One region of the Streptomyces xingningensis genome, then DNA from elsewhere that is predicted to be linked to it. Evidence: predicted binding sites of a transcription regulator. Region 1 holds the regulator's gene; the other holds the start of a gene.
What was found. Region 1 encodes HrcA, which represses chaperone genes, less so after heat shock. Its sites were predicted from a motif close to TTNGCACTCNGNNNNNCNGAGTGCNAA; they were not measured.
Positions count from the first base shown of each region.

Region 2: a site for HrcA is predicted at 2,199-2,225, ahead of groL (chaperonin GroEL). Genes of this name have one in related genera too.

Region 1 is NZ_JBDJPF010000017.1:4,784-8,169, reverse strand. Features, by position in the region: gene ABCR83_RS11535 (MBL fold metallo-hydrolase) at 58-810, opposite strand; gene hrcA (heat-inducible transcriptional repressor HrcA) at 1,002-2,018, shown strand; gene dnaJ (molecular chaperone DnaJ) at 2,019-3,152, shown strand; gene ABCR83_RS11520 (nitronate monooxygenase) at 3,245-3,386, shown strand, end outside.
Region 2 is NZ_JBDJPF010000068.1:293-3,678, forward strand. Features, by position in the region: gene ABCR83_RS27400 (hypothetical protein) at 1-83, opposite strand, end outside; gene groL (chaperonin GroEL) at 416-2,038, opposite strand; gene ABCR83_RS27410 (cold-shock protein) at 2,390-2,593, opposite strand; gene ABCR83_RS27415 (MoaD/ThiS family protein) at 3,003-3,278, opposite strand; gene thrC (threonine synthase) at 3,348-3,386, opposite strand, start outside.

The sequences.
Region 1 (3,386 bases):
CCCCGCCGTGGGCGGGCACCGCACCCGGAGACGATAGGGAAATCCGGCCGCAATCGGTCACGACACGCCGAAGCGCAGTGCCAGCGCGTTGCGTTGCTCACGAACAAACCGGGCATTCACCACCGCCCCATGCCCCGGTACATACACCGCGTCCTCCCCACCGAGCGCCAGCAGCCGGTCCAGCGCCGAGGGCCAGGCGTGCGGCAGGGCGTCCCTGCCCGCCTGCGGTTCACCGGACTCCTCGACCAGGTCGCCGCAGAAGACGATCTCCGGCGTCCGGCCCGAGCCCGCGACGAGCACGGCCAGGTCGTGCGCGCTGTGCCCGGGCCCCACATTGGCCAGCAGCACCCGCCGCCCGCCGCCGAGGTCCACGGTCAGCTCGCCGGAGACCGGATGGCGGGGGAGCACCAGCGCCTCCACGGCCTCGGCCGCGTCCTCGGCCGCCACCCCCTGCCGCACCGCGCTGTCGCGCAGCTCCTCGCGCTCGTGGTGCAGAAGCTCGGCGAGGCCGACGGCCCCGTACACCTGCGCCCCGGGAAACCCCGCAGTGCCCAGCACATGGTCGAAATGTGCGTGAGTGAGTGCGATGTGCGTCACGGGGAGTCCAAAGAGGCCCGTCACCTCACGGTGGATCTCCACCCCCTCGTGCAGCGTGGAGCCGGTGTCCACCACCAGCACCCCCGCCGTTCCGGCGATCGCGCCGATCGTGGCGTCCCAGCCGGGCATTCTGCGGCGCACGACGCCCGGCGCAAGGCGTTCCCAGCGCGCCCCCATGTGCTGCTGCGCCTGTCCCTCTGCATTGTTTTCCATGGCAAGAAGCTAGCCGTGGCGCGATACGGTTGCCCGCCCGGAGCCGTCATGGCGTGGGCGGCCCTTGCCGTGGTCATGGGGCCCGGCCGTACACTGACCGGAGGGGTTTGGCACTCGTGACCATGGAGTGCCAGGGAAGAGCCCCGGCAGGACCCGTATGACGGCCGGACTCGCTGGACTGGAGGTGCGCGATGCTGAGCGAACGCAGGCTCGAAGTGTTGCGTGCCATCGTCCAGGACTACGTCGGCACCGAGGAGCCCGTCGGCTCCAAGGCCCTCACCGAGCGGCACCAGCTGGGAGTGTCTCCGGCGACCGTGCGCAATGACATGGCCGTGCTGGAGGACGAGGGCTTCATCGCCCAGCCCCACACCAGCGCGGGCCGCATCCCGACCGACAAGGGCTACCGGCTCTTCGTCGACAAGCTGGCGGGCGTCAAGCCGCTGTCGGTGGCGGAGCGGCGCGCGATCCAGAGCTTCCTGGGCGGCGCCGTCGACCTCGACGACGTCGTGACCCGCACGGTCCGGCTGCTGGCGCAGCTGACCCGGCAGGTGGCGGTGGTGCAATATCCCTCGCTGACCCGCTCGACGGTGCGCCATGTGGAGCTGCTGTCGCTCGCTCCGGCCCGGGTGATGCTGGTGCTGATCACGGACACCGGGCGGGTCGAGCAGCGCACGGTGGACTGCCCGGCGCCGGTCGGTGAGACGGCGCTCGCGGATCTGCGGGCCCGGCTCAACAGCCGAGTCGTGGGGCGCCGGTTTACGGATGTGCCGCATCTGGTGCAGGACCTCCCCGACGCCTTTGAGCAGGACGATCGCGGAACCGTTTCTACGGTCCTCGCCACCCTGCTGGAGACCCTGGTCGAGGAGACCGAGGAGCGGCTGGTGATCGGTGGCACCGCGAATCTCACCCGGTTCGGCCATGACTTCCCGCTGACGATCCGGCCGGTGCTGGAGGCATTGGAGGAGCAGGTCGTCCTGCTCAAGTTGCTCGGCGAGGCCAAGGATTCGCGCATGACCGTGCGGATCGGCCATGAGAACGCCCACGAGGGACTCAACTCCACATCGGTCGTCGCCGTCGGCTACGGTTCGGGCGACGAAGCCGTCGCCAAACTCGGCGTGGTCGGACCGACCCGCATGGATTACCCCGGAACGATGGGAGCGGTACGCGCAGTGGCACGTTACGTCGGACAGATCCTGGCGGAGTCGTAAGTGGCCACGGACTACTACGCGGTCCTGGGCGTACGGCGCGATGCCTCGCAGGACGAGATCAAGAAGGCCTTCCGCCGTCTCGCGCGCGAGCTGCACCCGGATGTGAACCCGGATCCCAAGACCCAGGAGCGGTTCAAGGAGATCAACGCCGCCTACGAGGTGCTCTCCGACCCGCAGAAGAAGCAGGTCTACGACCTCGGCGGCGACCCCCTCTCCAACTCGGGCGGCGCGGGCGCCGGCGGCTTCGGCGCGGGCTTCGGCAACTTCTCCGACATCATGGACGCCTTCTTCGGCCAGGCGTCGCAGCGCGGGCCCCGCTCGCGCACGCGGCGCGGCCAGGACGCCATGATCCGCATCGAAGTCGACCTGAACGAGGCCACGTTCGGCACCACCAAGGAGATCCAGGTCGACACCGCCGTCGTCTGTACGACGTGCAGCGGTGAGGGCGCGGCCCCCGGCACCTCCGCGCAGACCTGTGACATGTGCCGTGGCCGCGGCGAGGTCTCGCAGGTCACCCGCTCCTTCCTCGGCCAGGTCATGACCTCCCGGCCGTGCCCGCAATGCCAGGGCTTCGGCACGGTCGTCCCCACCCCGTGCCCCGAGTGCGCGGGCGACGGCCGGGTCCGCTCCCGCCGCACCCTGACCGTCAAGATCCCCGCCGGTGTCGACAACGGCAACCGCATCCAGCTGGCGGGCGAGGGCGAGGTCGGCCCCGGCGGCGGTCCGGCCGGTGACCTCTATGTGGAGATCCACGAGAAGAAGCATCCGGTCTTCCAGCGCCGCGGCGACGACCTGCACTGCACGGTCACCATCCCGATGACGGCCGCCGCGCTGGGCACCAAGGTGCCGCTGGAGACCCTGGACGGCGTCGAGGAGATCGACATCCGGCCCGGCACCCAGTCCGGCCAGTCGATCCCGCTGCACCAGCGCGGTGTCACCCACCTGCGCGGCGGCGGCCGCGGCGATCTCATCGTGCATGTCGAGGTGACCACCCCCCTCAAGCTCGACCCCCAGCAGGAGGACCTGCTGCGCCAGCTGGCGAAGCTCCGCGGCGAGGAGCGCCCCACGGGCGAGTTCAAGCCGGGGCAGCAAGGGCTGTTCTCGCGGTTGAAGGACGCGTTCAACGGGCGCTGAGCGTCCGGCCCGGAGCCCCTGATCGAGGCGGTGCCCCGATCAGGGGCTCCATCCGATTCGGTGCCCGGCGCCACCCGTGCCACGATGTGTTCATGGCTTCTGACACCCGGCGGGCCACCGCGCCGACCGGACTGTTCCGGCACCCCATCGTCCAGGCCCCCATGGCGGGCGGCGGCTCCTGCCCGTCGCTGGCCGCAGCCGTCTGCGAAGCCGGAGGTCTCGGCTTCCTCGCCG
Region 2 (3,386 bases), on a different contig from region 1:
GTCGGCGCCATATGAGCCCCGGCGGCCCGCCGCTCGAGGGCGGCGTACAAGTCGTCGTCGATCCGAAGGTTGAGCTGCTTCATAAGGCGACGGTAGCGACCACTACAGCTGCTACACAACGCATGGCCAAGGCTCGGCGCATCGCCACGCGCCCGCCATCACCTCCGAGTCCCCGAGGTCGTCAAAGGCGCCCCCATCCAGCATCTCCATGAACTCCCGCCGCTTGACAGCGGCGACCGCCTCGGCAAGCGCGTCAGCCGGATCGTTCAAAGTACGCGACATGGGCGCCTCCAGGCACACGGTTACGCAGGTCTCCGTTCATAAGCCTGGCCCAAAACGCCCGAGGGCGGCACCCCCGCCATGGGGGTGCCGCCCTCGGTCCGTACCGGCTGGACAGCCGAGCGAAGCGATTCGCTCAGAAGTCCATCTCACCGCCCGGCATGCCGCCCGGAGCGGCCGCGGCGGCCTTCTCCGGCTTGTCGGCGATGACGGCCTCGGTGGTGAGGAAGAGCGCCGCGATGGAGGCGGCGTTCTGCAGCGCGGAGCGGGTGACCTTGGCCGGGTCGATGATGCCCTCGGCGATCATGTCGACGTAGTCGCCGGTCGCGGCGTTGAGGCCGTGGCCGACGGCCAGGTTGCGGACCTTCTCCACCACGACGCCGCCCTCGAGACCACCGTTGACGGCGATCTGCTTGAGCGGGGCCTCCAGGGCCAGCTTGACGGCGTTGGCACCGGTGGCCTCGTCGCCCTCGAGGTCCAGCTTCTCGAAGACCGAGGAAGCCTGCAGCAGGGCCACGCCACCACCGGCGACGATGCCCTCCTCGACGGCGGCCTTGGCGTTGCGCACCGCGTCCTCGATGCGGTGCTTGCGCTCCTTGAGCTCGACCTCGGTGGCGGCACCGGCCTTGATGACGGCCACGCCGCCGGCCAGCTTCGCGAGGCGCTCCTGGAGCTTCTCGCGGTCGTAGTCGGAGTCGCTGTTCTCGATCTCGGCGCGGATCTGGTTGACCCGGCCCTGGACCTGGTCGCTCTCACCGGCACCGTCGACGATGGTCGTCTCGTCCTTGGTGATGACGACCTTGCGGGCGCGGCCGAGCAGGTCGAGACCGGCGTTCTCCAGCTTGAGGCCGACCTCCTCGGAGATGACCGTGCCACCGGTGAGGATGGCGATGTCGCCGAGCATGGCCTTGCGGCGGTCGCCGAAGCCCGGGGCCTTGACGGCGACGGACTTGAAGGTGCCGCGGATCTTGTTGACGACCAGGGTCGACAGGGCCTCGCCCTCGACGTCCTCGGCGATGATCAGCAGCGGCTTGCCGGACTGCATGACCTTCTCGAGGAGCGGCAGCAGGTCCTTGACCGCGCTGACCTTGGAGTTGACGATCAGGATGTACGGGTCGTCCAGGGACGCCTCCATACGCTCCATGTCGGTGGCGAAGTAGGCCGAGATGTAGCCCTTGTCGAAGCGCATGCCCTCGGTGAGCTCCAGCTCGAGACCGAAGGTCTGCGACTCCTCGACGGTGATGACGCCTTCCTTGCCGACCTTGTCCATGGCCTCGGCGATGAGCTCGCCGATCTGGGTGTCGGCGGCGGAGATGGAGGCGGTGGAGGCGATCTGCTCCTTGGTCTCCACATCCTTGGCCTGGTCGAGCAGGGCGGTGGAGACGGCCTCGACGGCCTTCTCGATACCGCGCTTCAGGGCCATCGGGTTGGCGCCGGCCGCGACATTGCGCAGGCCCTCGCGGACCAGGGCCTGGGCGAGGACGGTCGCGGTCGTCGTGCCGTCACCGGCGACGTCGTCCGTCTTCTTCGCGACCTCCTTGACCAGCTCGGCGCCGATCTTCTCGTACGGGTCCTCGAGCTCGATCTCCTTGGCGATGGACACACCATCGTTGGTGATCGTGGGGGCGCCCCACTTCTTCTCGAGGACGACGTTCCGGCCCTTGGGGCCGAGGGTGACCTTGACGGCGTCGGCGAGCTGGTTCATCCCGCGCTCGAGACCGCGCCGTGCCTCCTCGTCGAACGCGATGATCTTGGCCATGTGAAGTGGTCCTCCCGGACTGGGGTGGATTGCTCCGGACCGCACCGGCGCCCGCGACGGACGGCCTGCGGGCCTGGTGGTTCCTTGCCCCACCCGGCCTGCGGACCTCACCGACGGTCCAAATCTGTCACTCTCACCCGGAGAGTGCTAAGCCCAATGATTAGCACTCGGCCCCTGAGAGTGCAAGGGCCACTCCGCAGGGGCGCCGATGCGGGGTGCGGCCGGGCGACGGCCGGGGCCCGCGCGGGATCAGGGATGCGCAAGCGGGATCAGGGATGCGTAAGGGGCCCGTACCCACGAGGTACGGGCCCCTCAGCCGAGCCGTAAGACCGATTGGTCGATGCGCCGCGGTCAGGCGGTCACCTTCACCATGTCCGCCTGAGGCCCCTTCTGGCCCTGCGAGATCTCGAACTCGACCCGCTGCCCCTCCTCGAGGGTGCGGTAGCCGTCCATCTGAATCGCGCTGTAGTGGACGAAAACATCCGCACCACCGTCGACCGCGATGAAGCCGTACCCCTTCTCCGCGTTGAACCACTTGACGGTGCCCTGAGCCATGCCTAACTCCCCTATTACTGGCCCTTGCACAGGACCGCACTTCGCGGACCCGGGTCAGACCTCACCCCCCGACAGGAGGGGGTGTGCGCCGGAACGCGTCGACCGCGGCTGAATGTATCTGCACGGATGCCGTCCGCAACAGGTCAGACGGACGAGAAATCGGAGGGCGGCCAATCGGCAACAAACGGCGAACTGGGGTGATTTCAGGGCACGTCGGGCCGGGCACACCCCAACCAACCCGACAATTCACTCGCACTTTTCCCTGGCAACTTGACGGGTTCTCATATGCGTTCGGCACTGACACCGGAGGGGGAACGGCCCAACTGTAGCGCGCCTCAACAGCCGGAATCGCCCCGTCCGCTTCCGGACCGGGGCGATTCCGGTGTTTTTGCAGGGAACTTACGAAACGTCAACCACCCGCGACCGCAGGGATGATGGAGACACCGGCGCCATCCGGGGTCGCCGTGCCCAGGCCGCTCTCGAAGCGCACATCGTCGTCGTCGACATAGACGTTCACAAAGCGGCGGAGTCTGCCCGCCTCGTCGAGGACACGGGCGGCGATGCCGGGGTGGTTGCTCTCCAGCGACTTGATCACCTCGCCGAGGGTGGCCCCCTCGGCGGTGACCTCGGCCCGGCCGGAGGTGTAGGTGCGGAGGATGGTGGGAATGCGGACTGTCACGCTCATGGGGTCGCCTTTGGTTGGGAGTTGGTGGTGACTGTCGGCCGGCCGCGGCCTTCGGAGCTGCCCGCCGGGTCAGAGCCCGGCGGCCCGGAACGCGTCCAGCGTCGGCCG